Regions from separate parts of the Halomonas sp. A020 genome, predicted to be linked through region 1. Evidence: predicted binding sites of a transcription regulator. Region 1 holds the regulator's gene; the other holds the start of a gene.

What was found. The regulator FNR, encoded in region 1, switches genes on or off when oxygen is low (the NO sensors DNR and NnrR bind a similar motif). The targets are predictions, from matches to a motif close to TTGATNTANATCAA.
Region 2: a site for FNR is predicted at 6,284-6,297, ahead of FRH_RS13320 (OmpW family outer membrane protein). Genes of this name have one in related genera too.

Annotation. Positions count from the first base shown of each region.
Region 1 is NZ_AP022850.1:471,518-487,057, forward strand. Features, by position in the region: gene ccoN (cytochrome-c oxidase, cbb3-type subunit I) at 146-1,570, shown strand; gene ccoO (cytochrome-c oxidase, cbb3-type subunit II) at 1,590-2,198, shown strand; gene FRH_RS02175 (cbb3-type cytochrome c oxidase subunit 3) at 2,202-2,420, shown strand; gene ccoP (cytochrome-c oxidase, cbb3-type subunit III) at 2,417-3,346, shown strand; gene ccoG (cytochrome c oxidase accessory protein CcoG) at 3,570-5,006, shown strand; gene FRH_RS02190 (FixH family protein) at 5,014-5,538, shown strand; gene FRH_RS02195 (heavy metal translocating P-type ATPase) at 5,535-7,985, shown strand; gene ccoS (cbb3-type cytochrome oxidase assembly protein CcoS) at 7,982-8,200, shown strand; gene FRH_RS02205 (sulfite exporter TauE/SafE family protein) at 8,197-8,892, shown strand; gene hemN (oxygen-independent coproporphyrinogen III oxidase) at 9,056-10,483, shown strand; gene fnr (fumarate/nitrate reduction transcriptional regulator Fnr) at 10,542-11,291, shown strand; gene ttcA (tRNA 2-thiocytidine(32) synthetase TtcA) at 11,281-12,189, opposite strand; gene FRH_RS02225 (DNA polymerase III subunit epsilon) at 12,265-12,915, opposite strand; gene FRH_RS02230 (putative nucleotidyltransferase substrate binding domain-containing protein) at 12,921-14,738, opposite strand; gene FRH_RS02235 (DUF4212 domain-containing protein) at 15,345-15,540, shown strand, end outside.
Region 2 is NZ_AP022850.1:2,855,479-2,871,018, forward strand. Features, by position in the region: gene FRH_RS13300 (GAF domain-containing protein) at 1-622, shown strand, start outside; gene FRH_RS13305 (response regulator) at 609-3,791, shown strand; gene FRH_RS13310 (response regulator) at 3,788-4,180, shown strand; gene FRH_RS13315 (diguanylate cyclase) at 4,167-5,831, shown strand; gene FRH_RS13320 (OmpW family outer membrane protein) at 6,328-6,936, shown strand; gene pepQ (Xaa-Pro dipeptidase) at 7,006-8,304, opposite strand; gene FRH_RS13330 (LysR family transcriptional regulator) at 8,317-9,228, opposite strand; gene FRH_RS13335 (oligopeptide/dipeptide ABC transporter ATP-binding protein) at 9,278-10,339, opposite strand; gene FRH_RS13340 (ABC transporter ATP-binding protein) at 10,336-11,352, opposite strand; gene FRH_RS13345 (ABC transporter permease) at 11,360-12,304, opposite strand; gene FRH_RS13350 (ABC transporter permease) at 12,301-13,350, opposite strand; gene FRH_RS13355 (ABC transporter substrate-binding protein) at 13,485-15,056, opposite strand; gene FRH_RS13360 (hypothetical protein) at 15,333-15,540, shown strand, end outside.

The sequences.
Region 1 (15,540 bases):
CTTAGGGCGCGGCTGCGATAGAATCTAGGCCGGATCTTGACCTGCATCATCAAGCGGGTGGCCGCACCCGTGCACAATGCGATGGCAGCGTGCGATTGCAAAATGCCACGGGTTACCCCCTAACCGCGTTCGATGGGAACATGAAATGAGCACAGCATTGGAACACCCGACCTACAATTACAAGGTAGTTCGGCAGTTCGCGATTATGACCGTTGTGTGGGGCATCGTAGGTATGACGCTTGGCGTTATCCTTGCCTCCCAGCTGGTCTGGCCGCAACTGAACCTCGGCCTACCTTGGACGAGCTTCGGGCGTCTTCGTCCGTTACACACTAACGCCGTTATTTTCGCCTTTGGTGGTTCAGCGCTCTTTGCGACGTCTTACTACGTCGTGCAGCGTACCTGTCAGACTCGCCTGTTCTCTGACAAGCTCGCAGCATTCACCTTTTGGGGGTGGCAAGCGGTGATCCTGTCGGCGGTAGTCTCTTTACCGCTGGGCTACACCACGACCAAAGAGTACGCAGAGCTCGAATGGCCGATCAACATCCTGCTGGCGGTGGTGTGGATCAGTTATGCGATCGTGTTCTTGATGACGATCAAAAAGCGCACCACGTCGCATATCTATGTGGCCAACTGGTTCTTTGCTGCGTTCATTTTAACGGTTGGCGTTCTGCACATCGTGAACAACGCCGCGATCCCCGTCACGCCCATGTACTCCACCTCCATTTATGCCGGTGCCGTCGATGCCATGGTGCAGTGGTGGTACGGCCACAACGCGGTGGGCTTCTTTCTGACGGCGGGCTTCCTGGGCATGATGTACTACTTCGTACCCAAGCAGGCTGAGCGTCCGATCTACTCTTATCGTTTGTCCATCGTCCACTTCTGGGCGCTGATCATGATCTACATGTGGGCGGGCCCGCACCACCTACACTACACCGCACTGCCGAACTGGGCGCAGTCGCTGGGCATGATCATGTCGATCATTCTGCTGGCACCGTCTTGGGGCGGCATGATCAACGGTATGATGACCCTGTCGGGCGCTTGGCATAAGCTGCGCACCGATCCGACCCTGCGCTTTTTGGTCGTCGCGCTGTCGTTCTACGGCATGTCGACGTTCGAAGGCCCGATGATGGCGATCAAGACCGTCAACGCGCTATCGCACTACACTGACTGGACCATCGGTCACGTCCACTCAGGCGCACTGGGCTGGGTAGCGATGATCACCATCGGCTCCATGTACCATCTGATCCCGCGTCTGTTTGGCCGCACCGAAATGTACTCCGTCAACCTGATTGCCGTGCACTTCTGGCTAGCGACCATCGGCACCGTACTCTACATTGCCGCCATGTGGGTCAACGGTATCATGCAGGGCCTAATGTGGCGCGCCATCAATGCTGACGGCACGCTAATGTACACCTTCGTGGAATCAGTCGAGGCCAGCGGCCCAGGCTATTTTGTGCGCATGGTGGGTGGCCTTTTCTGGGTAACCGGTATGCTCTTGATGGCCTTCAACGTGTATATGACCGTGAAGCGCCGCGAAGCCATTGGCCTCACTGCGCCACAAGCCGCCTAAACCGGGGAAGTTAAGACCAATGAAACACGAGATTGTCGAAAAGAACGTTGGCCTACTCGCCGTATTGATCCTGGTCGTGATCAGCTTTGCCGGTTTGGCCGAAGTCGTTCCGCTGTTCTTCCAAAAACAAACTACCGAGCCGGTCGAAGGGCTACGCCCGCTGACGGCGCTCGAATTGGAAGGTCGCGATATCTACCGCCGCGAAGGGTGCGTGGGCTGCCACTCACAGATGGTCCGCCCCTTCCGCGCCGAGACCGAGCGCTACGGCCACTACAACGTTGCCGGCGAGCAGGTGTATGAGCACAATTTCCTGTGGGGCTCCAAGCGCACTGGGCCAGACCTGGCGCGCGTAGGCGGTCGTTACAGTGATGATTGGCACCGAGCCCACCTCTACAACCCGCGCGATGTGGTGCCAGAATCGATCATGCCAGCCTACCCCTGGCTGTTTGAGCGTACCCTCGACGGCGAAGCCACACCGGATAAAATGCGCACCCTGCGTCAGCTCGGCGTGCCCTACACCGATGAGGACATCGCCAATGCTACCGCTGACGTACGCGGCACCCAGGAAATCACTGCCCTGGTCGCCTATTTACAACAGTTAGGAACCGTGCTCGAGGGCACACGTTAAGTTATGGATACGGGAACTTTCCGCGGCCTGATCACGCTGATTTTGATCTTCGCTTTTATTGGCATCTTTTTCTGGGCCTACTCGAAGCGACGCAAGCCAGACTTCGACGAAGCGGCTAACCTGCCCTTTGCCGACGATGATGAGCAGCCGACCCGTGACAAGCATGCTTCGACCAAACACGAAGCGGATTCCCGCCACGACAGGGGAGATAAGAATAGATGAATAATTTATGGGGTGACTCCCTATCCAGCTTCTGGAGCGCCTGGATCATCGTCATCACACTGGGCACGATCGCGCTAAGCGTTTGGATTTTGCTAGCCAACCGCCGCACCGACAAAACCCCAGACGCCGATGGCAATGTCGAGACCACTGGCCACGCAGCTGATGGCATCGAAGAGTATGACAACCCGCTGCCACAGTGGTGGTTCAAACTCTTCATCTTGACCGTGGTGTTTGCGCTCGGCTACTTGGTGCTCTACCCCGGCCTGGGTAACTATGCCGGTATCCTGGGCTGGTCCCAGGAGAGTCAGTGGGAAGAGGAAGTGGCCGAGGCCGAAGAGCGCTTCACGCCCATTTTTGCTCAGTATCAGGAAGTGCCCATCCCCGAGCTGGCGCGTGATGGTGACGCCATGCAGGTGGCCGAGCGTATCTTCCTGAACAACTGTGCCGTGTGTCACGGCTCGAACGCCCAAGGCGGCTACGGCTTCCCCAACCTGACCGACGATGACTGGCTTTACGGTGGCGAACCCGAGAACATTCTGACCACGCTGAACAACGGCCGTAACGGCCTGATGCCGTCCTGGCAGCAGCTCGGTGAGAACAACATCGAAAACCTGACTCAGTACGTGCTGTCACTCTCCGGTGAGGAGCATGACGCCGAGCGCGCTGCCAGTGGTGAAAGTACCTTCCTGGCCGCCTGTGCGGCGTGCCACACGCCCAGCGGCACGGGGAACACTGCGCTTGGTGCGCCGAACCTGACCGACGACGTGTGGCTCTACTTGGCCCCAGGCCAAAGTGTGGCCGACTCGATTCGTCAAACGCTGCGTAACGGCCGTAACGGCCACATGCCTGCCCAGGCAGCGTATATCGGTGAGGAACGCGTCCATCTCGTCGCCGCTTACGTGTATAGCCTGCGCTTCAACGACTAGTCCCGTTGACAGGCGTTTAACGCAAGCGTGAACGAAGGGGTGCGGTTACATACCGCACCCTTTCTACATCTAGCGACCGCTCAGCCGCCCGACGATCCGTTACACTATCGCTAGTCATGTGCGAACAACGACTCGGCATAGCACAACGCAACCTGCGCTGTGTGTTGACGTCGAGTTTGCCGGGCTGATGTCCACTCCTGCCTATTGAGCTGCGATCACCGCCATGGAAAAAATACCTAGCCACGATATTACGCCGCCAACCGTTGGGCACCACACGCCGGGTGACACCACCACGCAAGAGATGTACGCCAAGCGGCGACATATCTATGTGCGTGAGATCAAAGGGCTGTTTCAAAAGGTACGACGCAGCGCCAACTGGGCGCTCATGTTGGGCTTCTTTTTGCTGCCTTGGGTGAACTGGGGGGATCGCCCCGCCGTATGGTTCGATCTGCCAGGCCGCGAATTTCATATTTTTTCGGCGACCTTCTATCCGCAGGAATTCATCCTCTTATCGTGGCTGCTGATCATTTGCGCCTTTGGATTGTTTTTTATTACCGTTTTCGCTGGGCGCGTTTGGTGTGGCTATACCTGCCCGCAGAGCGTCTGGACCTTTCTGTTCATCTGGCTCGAACATCGCATCGAAGGGTCGCGCAATCAGCGCATGAAGTTGGATAACCAACCAATGAATGCCCATAAAGCCTGGCGCAAAGGCGCCAAACACGCCGCCTGGTTGCTGATCGCCCTGGCCACCGGCGTGACGTTCGTCGGCTACTTTACGCCGATTCGTGACCTGGTCACGGAGCTCCCCACTTTGGAAGCCCACGGCTGGTCCTATTTTTGGGTAGGCTTCTTTTTAGTCTTCACCTATCTCAATGCGGGCTGGCTGCGCGAGCAGGTGTGCATCTATATGTGTCCCTATGCCCGCTTCCAGTCGGTGATGTTCGATCGCGATACGCTGATCGTTTCCTATGACGCCGCGCGCGGCGAACCCCGTGGCCATCGTAAAAAATCCCTCGACCACGCCCAGGTTCGTGAAGCGGGCTTGGGCGACTGCATCGATTGCGAACTCTGCGTTCAAGTTTGTCCTACCGGTATCGATATCCGCGACGGGCTGCAGTACGAGTGCATCACCTGTGCAGCCTGTATCGATGCCTGCGATAGTGTGATGGACAAAATGGGCTACCCCCGCGGCCTCGTTCGCTACACCACCGAAAACGCGCTGGAAGGTAAAAAGAGTAATATCCTGCGTCCGCGTTTGATCGGCTATTTCGTCGCACTGCTGGTGATGATAGCGACCTTTGCCTGGGCGGTGAACGATCGTACGCCGCTGAGTTTCGATGCCGAACGCGAGCGAACGCAGCTCTATCAAGTCACTCGCGATGGGCTGATCAGCAACGTTTATAGCCTCACCGTACGCAACCTGGATTCGCAAGATCACACCTACGTGATCAGCGCCGCCGGGCTCCCCAACCTACAGGTGGACAACACCTCGCTGCGGGTACCCGCAGGCGAGTCGCGCATTCAGGTCATTACCGTACTGGCAACCCCAGATACGTTGAGCGAGCCTAGCCACGCCATCACCTTGACGCTGCAAGCGCAGCAAGACGAACAGATTCAACAGACCCGTGAAGCGCGGTTCTTGAGCGACATCAGGAGATAAGTACGTCATGTCCGACACCCCCATTCCGCCTTGGTACAAACAGTTCTGGCCGTGGTTTTTACTCGGACTGCTGTTTTCGTCCATCCTCTTCAGCACTGGCTTCGCCATCATGTCGATCAAAAGCTACGACGGCATGGTGGTTCAGGAGGATTACTACGAGCACGGTAAAGCCATCAACATGGTGCTAGCGAAGCAGGAGCGCGCACGCGAACTCAACTTGAGCGCCGATCTGCGCATCGATCCACTCACCAGCGATATCGTCATCGACCTGACTGGGGACGCTCGGCCAGATAAGCTCTATCTCGATCTGATCTTCCCCACCGAAGATGATCGCGATCAATCCTTCGTACTGGAGCACGTGCGGGAGGGCCGCTATATCACGCAAGGTCCAGATAACCTGCGCTACCGGTGGTACCTTCAAATTCAGCCCGAGCAAGGCAACGACGCGGACTGGCGTCTCATTGGCGAAGCTCGCTTTCCCAATGAGCAGACTATTGCGCTGCTACCGGGAGGGCGGTCAGAGAGCGAATGAGCACCCACCCGCAAAGCTGCTACCACTGCGGTAGTCAGGTGCCTGACGGGGCGACATGGCGCATCGTCGTCGATGACACGTCCCACCCCTTGTGCTGCCCCGGCTGCGAAGCCGTGGCACACGCCATTGTGGATGGCGGGCTAGAGAGCTACTACCGCTACCGCACCGAACTACCCGAGCGGCCCGACGAGCGCCAAGCGGCCAAAGCGGAAACCTGGTCCGTGTTCGACGACCCTGGACTTCAGGCGCAGTTCGTTCACCCGGACGGAGAAGAGGGCCACGTCAGGGCAACGCTGGCCATCGACGGCATTACCTGTGCCGCCTGCGCCTGGCTCATCGAACACCGCCTGAACGCACTCGAAGGAGTCGCTTCCAGCGCGGTCAACCTGACCCATCACCGCCTACGCGTCTCCTGGGATCCCAGCGCCATCAAGCTCTCCCAGCTCTTTGCCGAGCTTGCCGCCATCGGCTACGAGGCACAGCCCTACGAGCCCGACCACGCCCAAACGCGCTTGCAGCATGAGGAGCGCATGAACGTGCGCCGGTTAATCGTGGCAGCGGTAGGGATGATGCAGGTGATGATGTTTTCCATCCCAATCTATGTGTCAGGGCCTGGGGAACTCAGTGAAGATTTCTTTGCGCTTTTTCACTGGCTCTCGTTTGCGTTGGCCACTCCGGTGGTCTTCTTCTCAGCACTACCCTTTTTCCGCAACGCCCTTCGTGATCTCAAAACGGGCGTCTTGGGCATGGATGTGCCCGTCTCACTGGCCATCGGCGGTGCCTATCTGGCCAGCAGCTATGCCGTACTGTTCAACGTTGGCGAGGTCTATTTCGACTCTGTCGCCATGTTCACCTTCTTCCTACTATTTGGCCGCTACGTGGAAGGACGCGCGCGGCGGCGCAGCGGCCACAGCGGCAATGCATTAAGTGGTGTGCTGCCGGTTTCTGCTACCCGACTGGAGGCGGACGGCAGCGAACGCATCCTACCCGCCAGCGAGCTAGCTCCCGGGGATCGAGTGCTCATCAAGCCCGGCCACGGTGTGCCCGCCGATGGCATCATAGAAGATGGTGAATCCAGCCTGGATGAGTCGATGCTAACCGGCGAATATCTACCCGTCACTCGCCGAGTAGGCGAACAGGTCGTGGGCGGCAGTCAAAACATGGAAAACCCGCTCACGGTGCGGGTTACCCATGCCGGCAGCCATGCGCGCGCGGCGGGTATCGTGGATTTGACCGATCGGGCCTTTGCCAGCCGCCCAAGGCTGGCCCAGATGGCAGCGCGAATGGCGCACCTATTCGTTCTACGCCTACTGGTGGTCACCGCCTGTGTCACCGTGGCGTGGTGGTTCATCGACCCGTCCCGTATGCTCTGGGTGCTGCTGTCGGTGCTCGTGGTCACCTGCCCGTGTGCACTGGCGCTCGCCACCCCAACGGCTCTCACGGCAGGGCATGGTCAGTTGCGCCAACGCGGCGTCCTGATCACCCGAGCCGATGCTATTGAGTCACTTTCGAACGTGACACGGGTGATTTTTGATAAGACCGGCACGCTGACCCGTGGCGAGATGCAGCTCACCCAGACGCATCCGTTAACCGAGCAGAGCAGCGAACGGCTACGCGCGATCGCTGCCGCACTAGAAGCTCACTCCGAGCACCCGATTGCCCGCGCTTTTCGACCGTATAGGGACGCCACGCTGCAAGCGCGGCAGGTCAAAAGCGTTACCGGCAGCGGACTGGAGGGCATACTCGACGGCGCTACATGGCGCTTGGGCAAGCCCGATTTTGCAACGAGCCAAACACTCAGCACGCCTGGCCGCGGTCAGTGGCTACTACTTAGCGAAGACGATGCACCACGCGCCTGGTTCAAGCTCCATGACGGTGTCCGGGAAGACGCTGCGCACACCGTTGCCGCCCTACAAGCGAAAGGGCTTACCGTGGAGCTACTCTCCGGCGATACCCAAGAAGCGGTAGAAAGCTTAGCCGAGCAGCTCGATATCCCCGTATGGCACGCGGGCAAGTCACCGGAAGGCAAACTCGAGCGGCTGCGCGAGCTACAGGCCCAAGGCGAGCGCGTGGTGATGATTGGGGATGGCATCAACGATGTGCCGGTCTTGGCCGGCGCCGATGTGGCCATTGCCATGAACGGTGCCACCGACTTGGCGCGTACCCGCGCCGATGCGGTCTTGCTCAGCCCACGTTTGATGCGTATTTTCGAGGCCATCGAGATTGCCAACGCCACGCGACGCATCATGCGTCAAAACATGATCTGGTCGGTGTGCTACAACTTCTCTGCACTGCCTCTGGCTGCGATGGGGTTGGTACCGCCCTGGCTGGCGGCCATTGGCATGTCGCTCAGCTCACTCGTGGTCGTGGGCAATGCGCTGCGCTTGACCCGCTGGCGTAGCTCGACCGTTTCCCAGGCAGCTCCCGCGAGACCGGTGACCGCATGACGATTCTCTATTTATTGATTCCACTGTCGCTGATTTTGCTAGGGCTCGCAGTGTGGGCCTTCTTTTGGGCGGTGAAGAATGACCAGTTCGACGACTTGGAAGGCCCTGCCCATCGTATTCTGTTCGACGACGATGAGAACGATCTCACCCCCGAACAGCGCGCCGAGCGCAAAAAAGGCACCAAGCCACCCCGTGACCGTGAGCCACCGCCGTGAACCCGACCGGACTTGACTTGCCGCCACTGCTGGCAGCCTTCGTATTTGGCTTGATGGGGGGTGCCCACTGCATTGGCATGTGCGGCGGCATCATGAGTGCGCTCACCTTTGCCGTGCCACCCAGCATGCGACACCCTGCCCGTATGGGTGGATTATTGCTCGGCTATAACCTAGGGCGCATCATGAGCTACATGACGGCTGGCGCTTTGGTAGCCGGACTAGGCACCTTGATCTCACTATCGCCTCAGGCGCGTCTCGCGCTACAGGTCGTCGCGGCGGTGATGCTGATGTTGATGGCGCTGTATATCGCTAACTGGTGGAAAGGCTTATTGAAAGTGGAAGCGATAGGGCGCAGGCTTTGGCGCCATATCGAACCCATCGGCAGGCGCTTGATGCCCGTCGTGTACCTGCCCCAGGCGTTTGCTTTAGGCGCCCTGTGGGGCTGGCTACCCTGCGGATTGGTCTACTCGATGCTTGCTTGGAGCCTAGCCATTGCCGATCCGTTACAAGGGGCGCTATTGATGGGTGCCTTTGGTTTGGGCACCCTGCCCGCGCTGCTTGCGACGGGCCTAGCGGCACGCCAGCTCAGCCACTTGATTCGCCACCGTGCCACGCGCAGTATCGCCGCGCTGACCATCATCAGTTTTGCGCTGTGGCAGCTCTGGACGCTGTTCTCCCCCACCGGGCACTGAACCTATCGGCGGGCCGCACTTTCTCACCTTTCTAACTAGCTTAGCCGCTTCGGCATGGGCTTTTACGCCATTGCTTGATACAGCTCAACGCATTGCGCTACCCCCTGGCGTAGCATGAACGCATCCGTTCACTCGCTTGTTCTGTTACACCGGAGCGTTGCCTATGCCCGTTCATGCTACTGCTGCCCACGCCCAGACCACTTCATCAGTGGCTGAGGCCACTGCATGGGACGACGCCCTGATACGTCGTTATGACACGAGCGGCCCGCGCTATACCTCTTATCCGACAGCGCTGTCGTTTCACGACGGCTTCACCGCCGACGATATGGCCCAGGCACTAGAACGCAGTAACGCCAGCCAAAAGCCACTGTCGCTCTATGTCCACGTCCCATTTTGCCGCAAGATCTGCTTCTACTGTGCGTGCAACAAAATCGCTACGAAAAATACGTCGCTGGCCGAGCCCTACCTGTCTCGGCTAGATCGTGAGATGGTGCTCACGTCGCGCCATTTAGATACCCAACGACCGGTGCAGCAACTGCATTGGGGCGGCGGCACGCCGACGTTTCTTACCTTGGCGCAAATGAGCGATTTGGTCGACCGGCTTGATGCCCGTTTTGGGTTATCGAACGCGCCAGATCGGGACTATGCCATTGAAATTGACCCACGCGAAGCGGATGTCTTTACCCTGCGACATCTCCAATCGCTAGGATTTAACCGCCTAAGCCTTGGCGTTCAAGATCTCGATCCGCAGGTTCAAGCGGCGATCAATCGCGTGCAGCCCCGGGTGCTCACCGAAACGCTCATGGACGAAGCGCATCGGCTCGGCTTTCGCTCGCTCAACCTCGATTTAATCTATGGCCTTCCCTTTCAAACCGAACGGCGTTTTGCCGAAACGCTTCGTCAGGTCATCGAGCTGGGACCAGCACGATTATCGGTCTTCAACTACGCCCACATGCCAGCCCGCTTTGCGCCCCAGCGACGTATCCAGTTGGCCGACCTGCCCAGCGCCGATGAAAAGCTGGCCATGCTGCACACCACTATCGAGATGCTCACCCAGGCGGGCTATGTGCATATTGGCATGGACCACTTTGCACGCCCCGACGACAGCTTGGCCCAGGCGCAGCGCAACGGCACGCTGCAGCGTAATTTTCAAGGCTACTCCAGCCACGCCGAGTGCGATTTGATCGGTTTGGGCGTATCCGCCATTTCTCGGGTCGACGATATTTACGCCCAAAACCCTACTCAGCTCGCCCACTATGAAGCCGCCTTGGATGAAGGTAGGCTGGCAACGATAAAAGGACTACGCTTAAATAAGGATGACCTAATAAGAAGAGACGTCATCGAGCGGTTCATGTGCGATATGGCCATTGATCTCGACGCGATCGGTCAGCGTTGGCATATCGATGCGGCAGACTACTTTGCCACTGCCTTCGAGCGACTGGCGATCGCCGAACGGGATGGCCTCGTACAGCGTGAGGGCCTTCGGCTGAGCGCCACGCCGATCGGGCGATTGCTCATTCGGCATTTGGCCATGGCCTTCGACACTCACTTACAACGTCAGGATGGTCAGCGCTACTCGAAGATCGTGTGAGCGCCTTGAGCCGCCTGCCCCCTGTGCCTATGATGGCGAAAGAAGAAGGGAGACTCCTATGCCATATCCTGCCAGCCAACGACGTTCACTGCTGCAAGAGGCGCGCTGCCAGACGTGTAGTCTAAGCTCGCTGTGCTTACCGCTCGCCTTGGAGCTCGAGGATATGAGCCAGTTCGATGCGATCATTCGCCGCCGCTCGCCGTTGAAGAAAGGCGAACCCCTGTTCCGCCAAGGGGACGCTTTCACCAGTGTCTATGCGGTGCGCTCGGGTAGCTTGAAGCAGGTCACCAGCGAAGGCAACGGCCATGACCAGCTCACCAATTTCTTTCTACCCAGCGAACTAGTGGGTTTGGACGGCATCGACGAAGAGCACTACCCCGGCACGGTGATGGCTCTGGAAACGACGACGGTGTGCGAAATTCCGTTCGACCGCCTGGACTCGCTCTCCGAGGAGCTGCCCGAGCTGCGCGGCCAGCTCTATCGCAGCATGAGTAAAGAACTGCGCGACGATCGGCGAATGATGCGTCTACTGTCGCGTAAGACCGCGGATCAGCGGCTGGCGAGCTTTTTGATTACGCTCTCTGATCGCTTCCGGCGGCGGGGCTACTCGCCATACAGCTTCCGCCTATCCATGTCCCGGGCCGATATGGGTAACTACCTGGGCCTAGCGGTCGAAACGGTCAGCCGCATTCTTAGCCGCTTTCAGCAGCAGGAGGTCGTGGCCGTCTCAGGGCGCGAGGTCAATATTTTGGACATGCAGCGCCTCATTACCCTGGCAGAAGAGGAGGCGCCAACGATCACACGTTGAAGGCTTGGATGCGTCCTTCCATCAAGGCCGCCTGCTTGGCTTCGAGACCGGCAAAGTCGAATAGCTCGCGATCGGCAAGCTGCGAGGGTGCCACGTTGGTGACTGCTTTGAACATGCTCTCCAAGCGCCCAGGATGCTTCTTGTCCCACTCCGCCAACATCTCTTTGACGATTTGTCGCTGCATGTTCGGCTGCGACCCACACAAATTACAGGGAATGATGGGAAACGCCATCTGCCGCGAAAACTCAGCAATATCCGCCTCTTTACAGTAGGCCAGCGGGCGGATCACGATGTTTTTACCGTCATCCGAGAGCAGTTTCGGCGGCATGGCTTTTAGCGTACCGCCGAAGAACATGTTCAGAAACAGCGTTTCTAGAATGTCTTCGCGATGGTGGCCGAGGGCAATCTTGTTCGCGCCGATCTCTTCGGCAAACCCATACAGCGAGCCGCGGCGCAAGCGCGAGCAGAGCGCGCAGGTGGTTTTACCCTCCGGGGTTTTCTCCTTTACCACCGAGTAGGTGTCACGCTCGAGAATGTGATACTCCACCCCCAGCTTATCCAAATACTGGGGCAAGACGTGCTCTGGGAAACCAGGCTGTTTTTGGTCCATGTTGACCGCCACCAGCGAAAAATCGACCGGCGCGTTGCGTTGCAAGTTGCGCAAAATCTCCAGCATCGTGTAGCTATCTTTGCCGCCGGAGAGGCACACCATGACCCGATCGCCATCCTCGATCATGTTGTAATCGATGATCGCGTTTCCCACTTCGCGCCGCAGGCGTTTTTGCAACTTGTTGAATTCACGCTTCTGCTTGGCATCCTGCAGCTCGTGCTGCGTGGCGGTAGGCTCGTCAGACGCGCTGTCTGACAAAGTAGGGTCAAAGTAGTCAGGTGATAACATGGTCGTCGCACTGCCGGTGGGTAAAGGAGCAGTATGTATTCTAACAACACTCCGAAGCTCTACCCAATACAAACCCTAGGCGGTCAGGGCGATCTCGCGCTGCAAACGTAGATACAGAAGTGCACTCGCGGTGGCTTCGCTGGTCACGCTAGGCCAGATCAGCCGTGGCAGCCGCCAACGGGTCAGCGCCTCGCCAAGCGATTCGAGGGTATCGACCTGCGGATGCAGCCGCCGTAGCTGTCGCCCGTGCAACTTGGCAACGTCGACCTGGGCGTTGGGTAAACCGAACCCCAATACGCGTTTGAATAGCCCGTTGAGCGGCTCGATCGTGCGCTCTAACTGCCAACCAACGAGCGGCCGATTCTCGATGAATTCGGCCAGCTCTGTCAGGCATTCGATATCTGGGGAGCGCGGGGTATCCGTCGCGTGTAACTGCTGATGGCGGCGCAGGGTGGCAGACACTGGCACGGGAGATTCTGACAGTGTGGCCCACCAGATACGGCTAGTGTGCACACGCCGCGGACTGAGCACGACGGCCGCCACGCTGACGACATTGGGCTGACCGTCACTCACCTGGCAGGCCATCGCGACGGACTCCTCGCCCATGTACGGCTGAAATAGCCACGCGTAGGGCGAATCGGCCCATCGGCGTCGATCGCTTTCCCGCTGCAGCAGCGTTCTTAACGAGCCGCTCAGCAGCGTCATGTGTCGATCTAACAAGCGCATTCCGCTCACGAATACTCCAAATGATAGCGGTGGGAAAGGCGCTGCTTGAAGTCCTTCACAATGTGGAGGGCTTCTCGCAGCAGGTCTCGCTCCAGCGAAGAGAGCTCTTGCACTACGACCCGGTTAGTGCGCTTGGCGTGGGCGCTATCCAGCTCCTGAAGCTGCTGACGCAGGCGCAGCTCGGTGAACAGTGCCAGCGCCTCACCCACATCGTCGGCAAAGCGTCGATCCAGACGCCCGTCGGTGGCCAGATCATCCAAACGATCCAGCGTCGAAGTGACCGTTATCCGCCGCTCGAGGGCCATGGTGCGCACGCCGTGCACGATGGGGAAAATCCCGCCTTTTTTGATATCGATACCGTGCTGCGGCTTCTTCAGTGAGCCAAATAGGGTCAGCGGCGTCGAGAAGCGCAGTGCCGCACGGGCAAAGTACGAGAGCAGCAGCTCATCGTGGGAGCAGTGCTCGAACAGCGCGTGGCGGACTTGGTCGAGCAGCGTCGGATTGCCCGCCACGCCATGAGAGTCGAGCAGAATGGCCAGTTTCATCAAACTGTCACCATCGCGGGCACTGACCCATTTGGCGATACGCTGCTGCCACTGGGAGACCGTGCCCACCCACTCAGGGTTGGACACCATGATATTCCCCGGACAGGGCGGGTAACCCAGCGTTATCAACGTTTGGGTCAAGGTCGCCATGTCGTCAGCGACCGTGGGCCACTGGCAGTCGTCAGCGAGGATCAAACCGTTATCCTGGTCGGTTTTTAGGATTTGCTCGCCGCGCCCCTCACTGCCCATCACCATCAGGCAACTTTGGCGGTGATACTGCTCGGGCACCGTAAAACCCCAGGCTTTACTCATGATGCGGCCATTGAGCGCTGCCAGTAACTCCATGGCAAAGCGCAGCTTCACGCCCTGCGCCATTAGCGCGTTGACCAACTCTGGGGTACGTTGGCTGGCAGCCGCCAAAGCTTCCAGGCCATTGGCTTGCTCGACCTGTAAACTCACCACGTAGCTACGGCTGGAGAAAAAGCTCAGCACGTCCATCAATTCCACGACGCCTCGGGCGTGCTCATCCTCCATTACCACTACGCGAGCGACCTTATGCCGAGTCATCATAATCAGTGCTTCGAACAGGTATTGATCGGGCGCGACGGTGACCAGTGATTGGTTGGCCAGCGACGCCACAGGCGAGTGCTGGGTACTCTCCCCCAATACCAACCCATTGAGCAGGTCGGTTTTAGTGACCATGCCCAGCGCCTCTTGCGTATTCACCAGCAGGCTATCGGCATGGCTATCGTTCAGTTGGCGAACGGCGTCGTGAATGGTGCTCGATGCATCGATGAGTACCGGCTCGCGCATACATTCGCGCACTTTGGCCAGCATGAAACCCGCCATCGTGACGCCACCATCAGCGCGTTTTTCCGTTAGCAGGCGCGCTTTGTGTGACAGCGACTGCTTGAAAAACTGTTCAAACGGTGGGTAGTGACGGCAGAGCTGGGTAAACAGTGCTTTGGGCATCACATAGCACAAGCACTCCTGCTCGGCTTGGAAGCGGTAACGGCTCTTGCCATTGAGAATACTGATCGCTCCGAACAGATCACCGGCGGTGTAGTGACCAATTCGCGCGCTAGCGGCAGGCAGCGTGGGGTCCAACTCAGCGACCTCCCCCTTATGAATCAGAAACACCGACTCGCCTGCCTGCCCCATCTCGAGGATGACTTCATCGCGATCGAAGAAGGCAAGATCCATCCCACGACGAACATGATCACGCCCGGCGTCATCGATCAGCGTAAACGGCAGCTGGGAGAGATCCACGTCTACCATGGGCGACCTCGCTTAAGGGCAGTGATTGAGACATACCACCCACGGGGTGGCGAACGTTAGACATATCGACTCATTATACTTTTAGCTATAGCGCTTACGTCTTAACGACCTTTGTTTAGCGACGAAAGTAGTGACTTTCCCGAACGTTTTAAATTCGGCTAAACACCTTTGGTTAAGGTAGCAAACATTGTTTTTAAGCGAGCCATAGACCATTGTCCTATCGCGACATGAATGGCGTTAAAATAACGCTTAAAATTCATCAAAAATAATGCTTTATGTCTTCACACCCGGCTCTTACCCCGCCATTTAAACACCCTGATACCAAAGTCTGGGATTTATTTTTGGTGATTATTGCCCAGTATTACCCATGAGTCATACAGGGTAATCGCATGCCGCTTGTCTTATGCACTTCAAGCCGCTAACGATAACTTGCCGACCACCCCTTAACGACATAAACGGCTTAACAATAAGAAGGTGACGTGTTTGGCAGCACTGTTTTACCGCTCACTCAACAGCGCGGTTTTCCATGCGGGGTTGCCCTGATGAACCACACGCTATCTTGAGTTCACTTTCCAACCCTAAAAATCACAACTGGAGAGCAACACAATGGCAGACGATAAATCCAATGCTGCTGAATACTGGAAGGCCAACGTCCGGCTGATCTTCGGATGCCTCGTAGTCTGGGCATTTGTCTCCTACGGCTGCGCCATCCTCTTTCGCCCACTGCTCGCGGGCATTCCCGTCGGCGGTACGGATCTGGGCTTCTGGTTTGCTCAGCAAGGCTCCATTCTCACCTTCATCG
Region 2 (15,540 bases), 1.6 Mb from region 1:
GGGCGGTGCTACTGGAGAGCTACCCGAGAGCACCCACAAGATGCTCTCCATGGCATTGAAAAACGGCGAGCGGCTGTCTCTGTTGATCAATGATCTTTTGGATATCGAAAAACTCTTGGCGGGGCAGCTCAATGTTATTTGCCAGCCAAGAGAACTAGGAGAACTGCTCAAGGCTGCGCTACTTGAAAACCAGCCTTATGCCGACCAGCATGGCGTTGCTTTACGGTTGGAAACGCTATCGAGAGACCGTTTTATTAACGTCGATGTATTGCGCTTTCAGCAGGTCATGGCCAACTTACTCTCTAATGCTGCAAAGTTCTCTCGGCTTAACAGTGACGTCGTTATATATTGTGACGAGTTTGATAAAGAGATACGCATCAACGTAAAGGATAGCGGATGCGGAATACCTGAGGCGTTTAGGGAACGGATTTTCCAAAAATTTTCGCAAGCAGATGCGAGTGATCGACGCGTTAAAGGAGGAACGGGTTTGGGACTTTCAATCAGTAAGGCGATGACCGAACAAATGGGGGGCACTATCGGTTTTCAATCCACAGAGGGAGAAGGCAGTACGTTTTACATAACTTTCCCGTATGCGGAGGTGCCTACGCGTGTTCGGCACTGAACGAATCGGACGCTTCAATGGGGCTCCTTGGTATCTAGGTATTCTGTTTGCGTGTCTGCTCGTCGCTGGCGTGGCGGGTAATATGCTACAGCTTTCGGTACTGTTTAACGTTTATTTCGTATTTGGCTCGGTGGCTGTCATGCTGGCCATTGCTTGGCTGGGGACATGGCCAGCGGTACTGATTGGGGTCGCCTCAGGCGTTTATACTTACGCCTTTTGGGAAAATCCCGTCACCGTCATGGTGTTCATCCTAGAGGCGCTCGTGGTCTCTTGGCTTTACCACCATAAAGTCAAAAACTTGATCATTGCTGCACTGATCTTTTGGACGGCGATCGCCGCCCCGATCGACTTTCTATTATTGCCTTTGTGGTTAGGATGGAGCCAAGAGCTAACGCTGCTGGTGTATTTAAAACAAGCCATCAACGGTGTTTTCAACGCGGTCATCGCTAGCGCGATCATTATTATTTGTGGGCTATCTCAACGGTCTTGGCTGCCGACGGCAGGGGCTTTATTAAGGCTCAAACATCTGCTGTTTTGTGCCCTATTGTCGGTCACATTGATGACGGGTATTCCGCTGATTCTGTACGAAGGCCATGCCATGCGTCAGGGGCAAGAAAACTTTGTCAACCAAACGCTCAATGCCATGGGCAACGAGCTGGTGGGGCGTTTGTCGGAACCCGGAGCCGATCAGCGTTTCGTTTACCATATTGGTCGAGTAAGGGCAGATAGCAACGTCAATATTGGACTACTCGATGCAGAGGGTGAGCTGCTGGCACAGGTAGGTCATCTCAACTCACTAACGCTGGCATCTGGAGATGAACTCATCGATCTAGACGAGCGCATGCGTATGTGGCTTCCAGGCAATTTGGATAACCCGGCCGTTCGCTTTTCTCAGGGGTTTTATACACTACAGTTACCTGCCCGCGGCGTAGGAGGTGTCGATCACGTATTGTTAGAGACGCCGGCACTGCCTACCGTGCGTGCCATGGAAGCTTATCGGACCGTTTTGTTTGCCATGTTAGCGGCAGTATTGATCTTTGGCATCGTGGCGGCTGAACTCTTGAGCCGTATGATTACTCAGCCGCTAACCCGTCTCGGCAAAAAAGGGCGGACGCTGAGCGATTCGATTGCCAAAGGCAAAACGCCCAAACTTCCCGACAGTCGCATCGTCGAGTTCCAGCAGCTTTCTAATTTATTGGGTGCGATGAGCGCGGAGCTCAGCGATGCGTTCAAACGCCTTCGCCATACGCAGAGCAATTTAGAGCGCGAGGTCGATCAACGCACCAGAGCACTCGCCAGTAGCAATGATTTGCTGAGCTCGGTGCTCGATGCTGCCGTGGATTTTGCCATTATCGCCATGGATACCCAGGGAGTGATCAAGCTGTTCAACAAAGGTGCTGAAGACCTTTTGGGATATCAGGCGAGCGAGGTCATCGGAGTGCAAACTCCCATGCTGTTTCACGATGCCGATGAAGTCGAACAGCGGCTCCTCGAACTGAGCCAGAGTGCAGGCCATACCTTGACGCCCTTGGAGGTGTTTACCCACCGGGCTGCCCTGGAAAAGCGCGATGTCAACGAGTGGACCTATCTGACCCGCGCGGGCGATCGTGTGCCCATCAAGCTGGTGGTGACCGCTATTAAAGATCAGCAAGGCACGATTACCGGTTACTTGGGCATTGCCGAAGATATTTCTGAATCGAAGCGCGTCGAGCAAATGAAAAACGAGTTTGTCTCGACCGTGAGTCATGAGCTGCGTACGCCGCTTACGTCCATTTCGGGAGCGCTGGGTATGGTCGCTGCTGGGGCGCTTGGCAGCGTGCCGGATACCGTCATGCGTATGGTCAACATCGCGCATAAAAATAGTCAGCGGCTCACCCACTTGATCAACGACCTGCTGGATATCGAAAAAATAGCCGCCGGTAAACTGGCGTTCGATATGCAGTGGCAGCCGCTGCAGCGTTTACTGGAAAGTGCCATCGAGGAGAATCGCCACTATCGCCATGAGCGGCAGGTGACGTTGACGCTGGATAATCCTCATCCCGATACACAGGTGCGTGTCGACGGTCAGCGGCTTCGTCAGGTCATGGCGAACCTGCTCTCCAATGCCGTGAAGTTTTCGCCGGAGGGAGGAGAAGTCCAAATCAGTGTCGATAAGCAAGACCATAGGATGATGGTGACCGTCAAAGACGATGGGCCGGGAATTCCCGACCACTTCAAAGGCCATATTTTTAGTAAGTTCGCACAAGTCGATGCCTCCGACTCGCGGGCGAAAGGGGGAACGGGGTTGGGTTTGGCGATTACGCGCGAGCTAATCGAGCACATGGAAGGTGAGATGGGCTTCGATTCAGAAGAGGGCAAGGGCAGCTGTTTCTGGTTCTCCCTGCCTCTTCATCCCTCGGATACTCTTAGTGATTCGCGGGGCGCTGACGCGGGCCGAGTGCTGGTGATCGAGGATGATCCTTCCGTCGTGCGTGTTCTTTTTGAAACATTGGCTCAAGCCGGTTTCGAAGTGGACTCTGCCTTGGACGGTGCCATGGCGCTAGAGAAACTGGCCAACCAACACTATGACGCCATCACCGTCGATATTGGACTACCCGACATGAGCGGTTTCGATGTGATTCATGCGCTGCGACAGCAGCGGGCGTCGAAGCATACCCCCGTCATGGTGGTGACGGGGAGCATGGAGCGAGGCGGTGTCGCTCTGGAAGGTCACTTAGAGGACATCGCTTGGTTGGCAAAACCCATTCAGACTGAACACCTGCTAGCACTACTCAGCGAGCAGATGCAGACTCATCAAGAGCGCCTGAGGCTACTGCATATCGAGGATGACCCCGACCTCCATGCGGTCATACGCGCCATGCTGGATGAGCATGCAGAGTGTGATCACGCGGTGAGCGTGGCCATGGCACGTCGCCACTTAGCCTATCGACGCTACGATGCCATTATTTTGGATATTGGTCTGCCTGACGGCGAAGGTTGGGATTTACTAGAGCAGATTCGTGAAGAGCAGCCCCACGCGCGAATCATTATCCTATCTGGGCAGTCCATCAGTGAAGCAGATCAACATCGTGTCGAGACGGTGTTCTTGAAATCGCGCATTAGTCCGACAGAGTTGCTCGAGGCAATTCAACAACGAACCCAACTGGTCCAGATGGTGGATAACGAATGAGCAGCTTAGAGCGTATTTTGTATGTAGAAGATGATCCTGATATCCAAACGGTAGCGACACTTGCTCTCGAAGTCGTCGGTGGTTTTAACGTCAAAGTCTGTGCTTCAGGGGAGCAGGCATTGGAAGAAGCCGAAGCGTTCGCTCCAGACATGATTCTACTCGATGTCATGATGCCTGGTATGGATGGGCCATCGACTCTAGCGGCGTTGCGTCAACGCTCGAGTCTCGAGAAAGTGCCCATCGCGTTCATGACCGCCAAAGTACAACCCCACGAGGTGGATCAACTCATCGCACTCGGTGCCGAAAGCGTGATTGCCAAACCGTTTGATCCCATGACCCTGGCTAATCAAGTTCGCACTCTTTGGGAGCAGGCGTGTGGCAAATCATGATCAACAGTCGCTAGAGCACAAACTGGCACTGCTCAAACAAACCTATCAGCATAATCTGCAAGCCGAATTGGCATCGTTGTGCAGTGTTCTCACGCGTTTGCAGCAAACGTTACGTGCTCAGCTAATGGTCACCACCGAAGCCCCGTCCAGTGGCGACCCACAAGCCCCTCGGGATACGTTGACCGATGTTTACCATCGACTACACAAACTGGCAGGGTCGGCAGGGACGTTTGGTTTCGATACGATCGGCAGCCAAGCACGGCTGTTGGAAAATGGCCTTAAGCGCTGGCTGGAGGAGAGCGATCAAGCCATCGATCTTCAGCTCGTCAACGTGGTGAGTAGCCAATTACAGTCGATGCAAATCGAGCTCGTGCCTAGTTTGCAGCAGGCGCCTAGCGTTGATGGGCCTCAAGAAATCAACGGCACATCCGCTAAGATTTGGCTGATCGAAGAAGATGACGAGCTCGGTAAGCATATCCGTGAACAGTTGATGAACTTCAGTTATGACGTCCGCCTTTTCGACTCTGTGCCAGAGGCGTGCCAAGCGATCGCCAATCAGTCTCCCGATATTTTGATCGTAGACGCCATGGCAGGCGTGGGACACCTTGCACCGTTGCAAGCGCTCTCTTGCCCCCTGCTTTTCATCAGCGACTGTGACTCCTTCGATGCACGTATGCGAGCGGCACAGTTAAATGCGCATGGCTATTTTTTGAAGCCACTGAACATACCGCAATTGGTGAACCGCCTGGAGCAGCTTCTTCAAGAGCGTCAATCGCCACCCGCTCGTATTCTCGTCGTGGACGACGACCAACAGCTGGCGGCTTATTACCAGCTCGTGCTAGAAGCCGCGGGGATGGAAGTGCGCATCCTCGACAATCCCCGCCATATCATCGATCAACTCGCCTCGTTTAGACCCGAACTCTTACTGATGGATGTGCACATGCCGGATTACGATGGCCCTGATTTAGCGTCAGTGGTTCGGCAGTATGACGAGTGGAGTAGTCTGCCCATCGTCTTCTTATCTGCAGAGATGGACTTAGGTAAGCAGGTAGATGCGCTCAGCCACGGAGCCGATGACTTCCTCACCAAGCCCATTCTCGCTGCGCAGCTGGTAGCCTCGATTCGTGTGCGCGTGGCCCGCTCACGCACACTGTCGGCGCTGCTCAATAAAGACAGTCTGACCGGGCTGCTCAAGCATGCCAGCATTAAAAGTGCCGCGATCAACGAGATATGTCGTGGCTTCCGACAACACTATTCGGTGGTGGTCGCCATGGTGGACATCGACCATTTCAAATCGGTGAATGATACCTATGGCCATGCCACAGGGGACGTCGTGATTGCGTCGGTGGCGACGCTGCTGCGTCAGCGCCTACGCCAAACCGATATGATTGGCCGGTATGGGGGCGAGGAGTTTTTAGTGGTGCTGCCACACTGCAGCGCAGAGGACGGTCGGAAGCGCTTGGAAGACATTCGCCAATACTTTTCTCGCCTGCGCTTTAACCAAGGGGAGCAGGAGTTTGCGTGCACGCTCTCGGCGGGTATGGTCTGTAGCACCGACGTATCAGAGGACAACAGAGACCGACTCTTGGTCTTAGCAGATGAGGCACTTTATCGAGCCAAGCGCGGCGGCCGCAATCAAGTAAGCCAGTAAGGCTAGTTGCTGGTGGCGGTTGAGTGATTCGTTATGAAGCAATGCAGCGAAAAATGCGCGCCGCTGGTGCGCTTTTTCATGGGGTAAAGAGATAGCGAACGCTTTCTTTACTCATTTATTTAGTAAGATTATGTTTTTTAATAGAAATTATTTTTTTGGCACACAGCTCGCAATATAAAAGGTAACCCGCAAATGAATAGAGTCATTAAGGTCGCGATGCAACCGGCACTCAATGCTCTCCCTTCTTTGCAACGTTGCCGCGGCGCTGCCCGGCAATACACCGAGTGAGCTGGCGTGCTCCACCTGGGTCCCCTTCGGGGGACTTTTTTTATGCTCGTTTGTCAAGCGCGATAGTTAACAAAAGCTATCAGAGCCAGAAAACCTATAATAAAATTTCACATGAAATTTGGAAACGGTGTTCTTATACTATATATTGTATAGGTTAGCTGGCGTTGACCAGCATCAATCCCAAGCAAGATGCAAGAGGATGACCCTGATGAGCAAAATGAAATTGATCACCGCCGCTATCGTGTCTGCCAGTGCCGTCATGGCGAGCCAAGCCGTTATGGCCTACGAAGCAGGCGATGTGTTTGTTCGCGGCGGTGTTGCCCAAACGGATACGGGCTCAGGTAACGGCAATGTTGGCGGTGCGGACCTCAACGTACAAAGCGCACGTGGGTTCACTTATGGTGCGGGCTACCTGTTCAGCGACAAATTTGGCGTCGAACTCAACAGCTCTGAAAAATTCGAACATGACCTGAACACGACGCCGGGCGGCAGCGCAGGTAGCGTCGACCGTCTGCCGGTGAACCTGCTGGTCAACTACTACCCGATGGGTGGTTTGGACTCGAAAGTTCAGCCTTACGTAGGTCTTGGTTTGAACTACACGAGTTTTTCCAGCGAGCCATCTGGCTTGAGCATCGACGAGAGCTACGGCGCCATCGGCCAAGCGGGTGTGGATTTGGCAGTGACGGATAACGTCATGCTGAACGGCTATGTTAGCTACGCGGACGTAAGCGCCGACATCAATGCGGCTGGCGCCACCGTTGGCGAAGTCGATATCGAGCCAGTGACGATCGGCGGCGGTATTACTTACCGTTTCTAAACCAATCCGATACATATACGCCCGGCTTACACGCGTAAGCCGGGCGTTTTTTGTTGGGCGAGGGAGTGGCTATAACGTCAAGTTCTCAGATCCGCCTTCTGTCACTAGGATATTATCCTCGATGCGTATGCCTCCGCACACGGCGAGCCGGTCGACCAGCGTCCAGTCGATGGGGTGGGGCATTTTACGCAGTGGTGCCAGCAACATGGGAATGAAATAGAGGCCTGGCTCGATGGTGATGACCATACCGGCTTGCAGTGTACGGGTAAGACGCAGGGCTGGATGGGTGTCAGGTGCTGGCGATGGGCTCCCGTCTGGCTGCCTCAATCCGGCCACATCGTGTACCTGAATCCCTAATGAGTGGCCCAGTCCATGCGGGCAAAAGGCGCGGGTAACACCGGTTTCCACGGCGCTCTCTGCGCTGCCCTGATACAGTCCGTGCGAGATCAATATGTCGGCTAGGCCTCGGTGCATCTGCTCATGTAGCGTTAGAAACTCGATGCCAGGAACGATGTGGGTGATGAGTTCATCTTTCAGACCGTGCATGGCGCTGATTAACCCGCCAAATTCGCTGGGTGCATCCGGGCCTGCATAGGTACGGGTAATGTCCGCACAGTAGCCGCGAAAACGACGGCCCGCATCGACTAGCAGGCTATAACGCCGTTTGGGGGCTGACAGGTCATAGCGCTGATAGTGTAAGACCCCGGCATGCTCATTTAGACCGATAATGTTTTGATAAGGCACGTCCGACTCTCGCTGTCGGCTGGCCCCTAAATAGGCGAGCTGCACATCCAGTTCGGCCGACGCACCGATAAAAGCAGCATTAGCCGCTTGGTGGCCCGCGATTGCTAGTCGATTGGCTTCGCGCAGGCAAGCCACTTCGTAGGCGGACTTGACCATGCGCAACTCGTCGAGTTCGCGTACCAAGCCTTCGGGATGAAGTGTGGCGACATTGGCGAGGGGTGTCGTGCTCGCGAGCTCCTTCAGATCGCCGATCACGGCAGCGCGTCCAGTGAGCGGCGGGGTGATTTTATCGCTACATAAATGTACGTCGAACTCCGCCACCCAGGGTTCTTCAGGCAGCTGAGTCGGTAAGTGCCAAAAATCGGCAGGCGCGTACAGATAAAGCTGGGGGCGCTGATGGGGCTGAATCACCAGCCAGCTGTGCTGAACATCGGCCATCCCCACCCAATGAATGAAATGGCCGTAGGACTGAAAGCTGGTGGCATGGTCATCAGCGAAGTGGTTGTTCGCATGGCCGCTGTATATCGCCAAACTATCCAGGTTATGCGCCGCCATGCGCGCTTGATAAGCATGATTCAGTGCTTGGATGTGGTCGCGCTGCAGTTGATAGAGGGTTGCTGACATATAAACGTCCTTTCAAAGTCGGGGCGGTGAGAGCTGGCCCCACAAACTATCGAGTTCGGCATGGTGCTGGCTTTGGTGACGATACAACCGCAGCTCCATGGGTACGTCCCAGCGGCTGTCGCCCGCCCTGACCAAGGTGCCGTCAGCTAGCTCTGCGGCCACATTTCGCTCGGGTAGCCAGCTCATGCCATACCCCAGCAGCACCAGTTCTTTGATACCTGCTGCATAGAGGTTTTCGCTCTGTGCCGTTAAGTACGTGCTTTGCGGCAACCGTGCCAAATGTGCTTTGACAGCCGAGCCGAGTAGCCCACGTTTGGGGTAGGCCAGCCAGGGCACTGGCTGCTGGCGAGCGCCAGGCAGTAGTGCACACGGCGACCCGTCGTTTTTACGCCCGGTCACGGGAATTAGCCGTTCATGCCCAATGACTCGATAGGTGCAGGCGCTAGTGTCGATATCCAGATCGCAGCGTCCAACGGGCCAATAGCAAATCGCTAGATCGCACTCTGCCCGAGCCAGCGCCTGAAAGTAGTCGCTGGCCACCCAGCCCGTCGCGCGAAGGTAGGGCTGAATGCGCTCCTGCCAGCCGCTGCTGGCTAACCATTCCGGTAGAAAATGCGCCAGCAGACTTTGCGGTGCGGCTACCATGATTCGCCGCTGCTGGCCGGCGCTAATTTCACGAACGCGGTCGCGCGTCAAACGCACCCGGTCGGTGACCTGTTCGCAGAGCGTCAAGAACTCTTCACCCGCAGGCGTCAACGACAGCGGTAACGTTTGTCGGTTGATCAACGTGACGCCCATTTCCTCTTCGAGCAGTTTGATCCGCCTTGAAAAGGTAGGCTGCGTGACGTGTTGTTCGTCGGCGGCGCGGGAGAAGTGTCGCGTTCTGGCCAGGGCAATGAAGTCTTCTAGCCAGCGAATTTCCATGCCTTACCTCGCAAAACGACCAAGCGTATGGCGCTTGAAGGGGCCGCGCTCATAGGCGGCCTTCCTCAACAGCGTGACACGCTACGCGGGTGCCGTCATCCTGGGTTATCAAAGCAGGTATTTCTTGCTTACAGCGGGCGTTAGCATGGGGACAACGACCATGGAAAACGCAGCCGCTGGGTAAGTTGACCGGTGTCGGCACTTCACCCGACAGGCGAATATGCTGGGGGCGGTCGTCCTCCAAGCGGGGAATGGCCGACAACAATGCCTGGGTATAGGGGTGGCGAGGCTTGGCAAACAGCGTGGCGGTCGTGGCGACTTCACATACGGTGCCCAGATACATCACGGCCACCCGTGTCCCAAAGTGCTCGACCACCGCCAGATCGTGGGTAATGAACAGATAGGTCAGGTTGCGATCCCGCTGGGCATCCATCAGCAGGTTGAGCACCTGTGCTTGGATAGAGACGTCTAGCGCTGAAATGGGCTCATCGGCGACGATGAATTCGGGATCGACGGCCAGCGCACGGGCAATGGCAATTCGCTGACGCTGACCGCCAGAAAACTCGTGGCCAAAGCGCTTGCCCCAATCGGGGTCGATACCCACCGAACGCATCACCTCCTCGACTTTATCGAGGATCTGCTGGCGGTTCCAGTCGGGATGGTGCAGCCGCAGTGGCTCTTCCAGCGTCTGCTGAATGGTCATGCGTGGGTTCAGCGACGCGTAAGGGTTCTGGAAGATCATCTGCATGCGCTTGCGGTAGGGCAGGAGCTGCTTCGAGCTGAGATCGTCGATGCGCTGGCCGTCGTAGCGAATTTCACCCTCTGACGGAGAAATCAGCCCCATGACCGTGCGCGCCACGGTGGACTTACCGCAGCCAGATTCACCCACCACGCAGAGCGCTTCGCCGCGCTTGATGTCCAGATTGACGCCGTTAATGGCGTGGACATACTCCTGATGGCGAATCAGCTTGCCGCCTTTGAAGCGTAGCTGCTCCAGAAAATCACCGGAGAGTGAGAAACGCTTTTTAAGACCGCGAATTTGCAGTAGCGAGTCGTTGCTCGCTTCGTTTTGAGTCGGCATGGTCGCGATCGTTTCCGCCTGGGCATTCATAGGCTCTCCTCCTTCAAGCGGCGATCTTCCAACATTTCCGCCACCATGTGGCAGGCCACGCGACAGTTGCCAGACTCGACGAAATCGGGGACTTGCTGGGTGCAGCCCGGCCGGGGGAGCCCGTCGGCGCGGTTGATAAAATCACAGCGGGGATGGAACGCACAGCCGCTGGGCAAATTAGAGAGTGACGGCATACTGCCACGAATCTGGTTGAGTTTTTCACCCGGCGTCGCCATTTGCGGCAGTGCATTGATCAAGCCTTGGGTGTAAGGATGTTGCGGGTCGTTGATGATTTCCCGCGTAGGGCCCTGCTCGATGACGCGGCCAGCGTACATCACCAGCATACGCTGGGTCACTTGGCTTACCACGCCCAGATCGTGAGTGATCAAAATCAAGCCCACGTTGTGCTGTTCGCATAGCTCCAGCAGCAGCGCCATGATTTCGGCTTGAATCGTCACGTCCAGTGCCGTGGTGGGTTCGTCGGCAATGATGATGTCCGGGTCGAGTAGCAGGGCAATGGCGATGATGATGCGCTGGCGCATCCCGCCGGAAAGCTCGTGGGGATACTGATCCAAGCGCTTTTCGGGAGAGGGGATCTGCACCTGGCGTAGTTTGTCCAGGGCGATGGCCCGGGCTTCTTTGGTGGAGATGCGGCGGTGGGCCTTCAAGCACTCCACCATCTGTTCGCCGATGGAGAGCACTGGATTCAGTGTCATCATCGGGTCTTGGAAGATCATCGAAATGCGGTTGCCGCGCACTTTGCGCAGGCCTCGCTCCGACATGCTGTTGAGCTCTTTGCCTTCGAACGTGATGCTTCCGCCCGCAATGAAACCTGGTTTGGCGATCAAATTCAGCAACGAGAAGGCGGCGACGGATTTACCCGCGCCCGATTCGCCGACGATACCCAGGCGCTCGCCGCGCTCGAGAGTGAAGTTGACGTCGCGCAGGGCGCGTACTTCGCCCTGGCGCAGGGCAAAGCGGACGTCGAGTTGAGAGACTTCAAGAAGTGCCATGGTGTCCTCAGCCTTTGTAGAGTCGTGGGTTCATGACATCGCGCAGCCAGTCGCCCAGAAGATTGATCGACAGCACCAGCACGACCAGCACCGCACCGGGGATCAGCGTGATCCACCAAGAGCCTGACTGAATGTAGTCAAAGCCTGCTTTGATCAGCGACCCAAGTGAAGGGTGAGTTTCCGGCATACCCAGCCCTAAAAACGACAGCGCTGCTTCAGAAATGATGGCGTTAGCAATTTGCACCGTCGAAATGACGAAGATCGGTGACAGCGTATTGGGCAGCACGTGACGGAACATGATGCGCTTGCTGCGCAGGCCCATGACGCGGGCGGCGTCGACGTACTCTTTGTTTTTCTCGGCGAGTACCGAGGCGCGCACCGTGCGCGCGTACTGGGGCCACTCGGCCAAGCCGATGATCAAAATCAGCATCAGCACGGCGTACTGGCTGTAGAAAGCACTGCCCAAGGTGGCTTTCACCACGGCCCCCACGACGATGGCTACCATCAGTGTCGAGAACGAGAGCTGGATATCCGCCAGACGCATCAGGAAGGCGTCGACGCGGCCGCCCAAATAGCCTGCCATCAGCCCGAAGGTCACCCCCAACAGCGCTTGCAGCGCCACGGCGCCAAAGCCGATCAGCAGCGATACCCGCGTGCCGTAAAGGATGATCGAAAGCAGGTCCCGGCCCTGAGCATCGGTGCCCAGGGTATACATCGGGTCGGCGCCATCGATCCAGAAGGGAGGTAGCTCGGAGGCAAGAATGTCTATCTGTGCCAAGTCATAAGGGTCGGTAGGTGCCAGTAACGGTGCCGAAAACGCCGTCACGACCAAGCAAATGAACACGGCAAGGCAGAGCTGTGCCGTGCGGTCGCGCTTGAAGCTGTACCACAAAAAGGAGTCGCGCAGGCGCTCCCAGCGGCTTGGTGCGGGGGTAGAAGTGGACGTTGTCATGCGGGCTTACCAGTCAGTTTTACGGTGGGGTTCACGAAGCCGTAGATCAGGTCCACGATGGTGTTCGTAACCACGAAAATGACGCCGACAATCATCAGGTAGGTCACGATGAGCGGAATGTCGGCACGGTTGATGGCGTCGAGGAACATCAGCCCCATGCCCGGCCATTGGAAAACGGTTTCGGTCAAAATGGTGTAGGCCACCATGGTGCCGATTTGCACGCCGCCCACGGTAATCACCGGCAGCATGGTGTTTTTCAGCGCATGGACGAAATAGACCCGGCGCATGGAAATGCCTTTGGCGCGGGCGTACTTGACGTACTCGGACTGCAGCACTTCCATCATTTCCGCGCGGATCAAACGAATGAACAGCGGCAGCATGATCGAGGCCAGCGAGACAGCGGGTAGTACCAGGTGCTGTAAGCCGTTCCAGGTTGCCAGGTTGGTATCCCAGTGACCCACCACGTGCACCAAGTCATAGCCACGGCCAAACGACGGCATATTGCCTTCGGTAGAAAGCAAGCCATTTAGCCAAGCCCCCCAAGCCGTGCTCTCCGGGAAGAGCGAGACGGTAATACCAATCGAGAAAATTTGAATCAACACGATGGCGGTCAAAAAGACCGGAATCGAAATACCGATAATCGACGCGCCCATAAAGAATCGAGAAATGGGCGAGCGCGGTTTGATCGCGCTATAGACGCCAATGGGCACGGACAGCAGCACGATGATCAGCGTGGCGGCAAAGACCAGCTCTAGGGTGGCGGGCAAGTGCCGAGCGATCACTTCCAGCGCCGGTTCGCGGTAAAAATAGGAGTCGCCAAAGTCACCTTGAACGGCATTTTTGGCAAAGCGCACGTACTGAACCAGGAAGGGGTCGTTGAGCCCCAACCGTTCACGAATGGCTTCGCGCTCACTTTCGGGGACCGACTGTCCGACCATCTGCTGTACAGGGTCACCCAGGTTATCCTGGATGGCGAAGGCCAGTACACTGATGACAAACATCACCAATATTGCGTGCATCAGCCGCTTGATTAAAAAAGCAATCATGGCGTACGCCACCTATGTAGGTTAATCAGAGACGCGCCGCATCAGGGCCGGGGCGACCCATAGAAAACGCTTCGCCCTCCAGCATGACTGGAGAGCGAAGCATCCTTGCGCGGGTGTTCGGTTCAGCGTGGGGCTTAGCGTTCGATCACTAAGTCACCCAGGTAGGGGAAGTCCAGTGCGCTAACGACCGGCTCAACGTCGACGCCTTCCGCTGCCGCGTAGGCCAAGTTTTGCCAGTGTAGCATGACGAAACCAACGTCTTCATACAGCATGGCTTCGGCTTCACGCAGCATATCGTTGCGTTTCTCGAGATCGGTTTCGCCGTCGGCTTCCGTCACCAGCGCGTCGATCTCTTCATTGCAGTAGCTGCCATAGTTGTACTGGCCAGCACCGCTCTCTTCATCGATACAGAACGAGAGATACTGGAAGAAGTTAGCAGTATCTTCGGTATCGGCGTGCCAACCGATCATGGCGATGTCGGACTGGCGGGTGTCGTACTCGGGCCAGTACTGGGCCAGCGGCATGGTACGCAGGTTCACCGTAATGTTGATACGTGCCAACATGTTGGCCACCGCCTGAGCGATTTGCGCATCGTTCACGTAGCGGTTGTTGGGCGCGATCATATCGACGCTGAAACCCTCTTCGTAGCCCGCTTCGGCCATCAACGCTTGGGCGCGTTCTAGATCGTAGCGCGGAACGAGATCCGGATTGTGGCCCGAGTAACCTTCAGGAGAGAACTGGCCAGCCGGTGTGGCGAAGCCGCGCATCAGGCGGTCGGCGATACCTTCCTGATTGATGGCGAGGTCGACGGCTTGGCGAACGCGAGCATCCTGAAAGGCCTCGACTCGCTCTTCGTTGAGCTGGAAGCCAATGATACGGGTGCCGGGCACTTCGACCAATTCGACACCGTCGGCTTCACGCACACGATCCAAGTCGTTGGGCGGAACGGCATCGATGAAGTCCACGCCACCGGAGAGGAGGGCCGCTACGCGGGAGGCGTTTTCAGCGATCGGCGTCAAAATGATTTCAGAAACGTTGCCTTCGCTTTCGGTATCCCAGTAATCCTCAAAACGTTTGAAGTCGACGCGGACACCCTGGCGGCGGTCGGTGACGATGAACGGGCCGGTGCCTGATACGTTACGTGAAGCGAAGGAGTTCCCCGCTTTGACGATCTCGGCTTTGTCGTTACCCTCTTCGGTTTCGCCCGTGTAGAACTCGCTATCCATCGGGAAAATGTAGGTAGCAAGGTTCAACAGCAGCGGATAGGGCTCAGACGTGGTGATTTCGACGGTGTAGTCGTCGATGGCTTCTGCGCTAGCCACCGGATCAAAAATGGCGCGGTAATCCGGGCTCTCTTTCAGACGCTCAATGGTCCATACGACGTCTTTCGCTGTGAAAGGGTTACCGGAATGGAAAGTAACGCCTTCGCGCAGGGTCATGCGCATGGTGGTGTCGTCTACCTGCTCCCATTCGGTGGCCAGGCGCGGCTCGAATTGGAAGTCTTTGGTCCAGCGTACCAGCGGGTCGAAAGCGAGGTGCGAAAAACGCAATACGCCTCCGGAGAGCTGCTCGTGCAGGTCCAAGGTTTCAGGGTCGGCAGAGTAACCAATACGCAGGGTTTCTGCGCTTGCCGTCATCGGCAACATGGCGGTTGCTGCTACGGTTGCACCAATCACAGAGGCCAGTAGTGTCTTCTTGAGCGTCATCTTTGTTCCCATGTATGTTGTTTATTGTTCGCTTTGCTGGACATGTCGCAGACGCATCAATGACCAGCAAAACAGACACGGTCAGCTCGTAAGCTATGCTGACAACATAGAGAGAGGTCATAGCGTCATACAATCGAAATAATGACTGGCCTCATTCATCTGATAAATGATGAGGCTAACGACGCACGTTGTAGACCAGGGTGTTAGACAAAAGTCGATGCGTGCCAGTGCTTTGGCTGGCTAGCCTCGAACAGACCACAGAAGGTGTCGTAGGCGATGTTCAAACAAGGGGTTGGCTGGCTACTCGCCAGTGCATTAACGGGCGGTGCGCTGTTAGCAGGCGCTGACGAGTCGGCGAATATAGTCGGGACATTGGACGGTGACGAGCGTGCTTGGTTCGTATTACGACAAAGTGACGATTCCAATGCGACGTTCATGGATGTCGGCGACCAGCGACAAGTCGAGGTCACCGGTTTCGTCGACC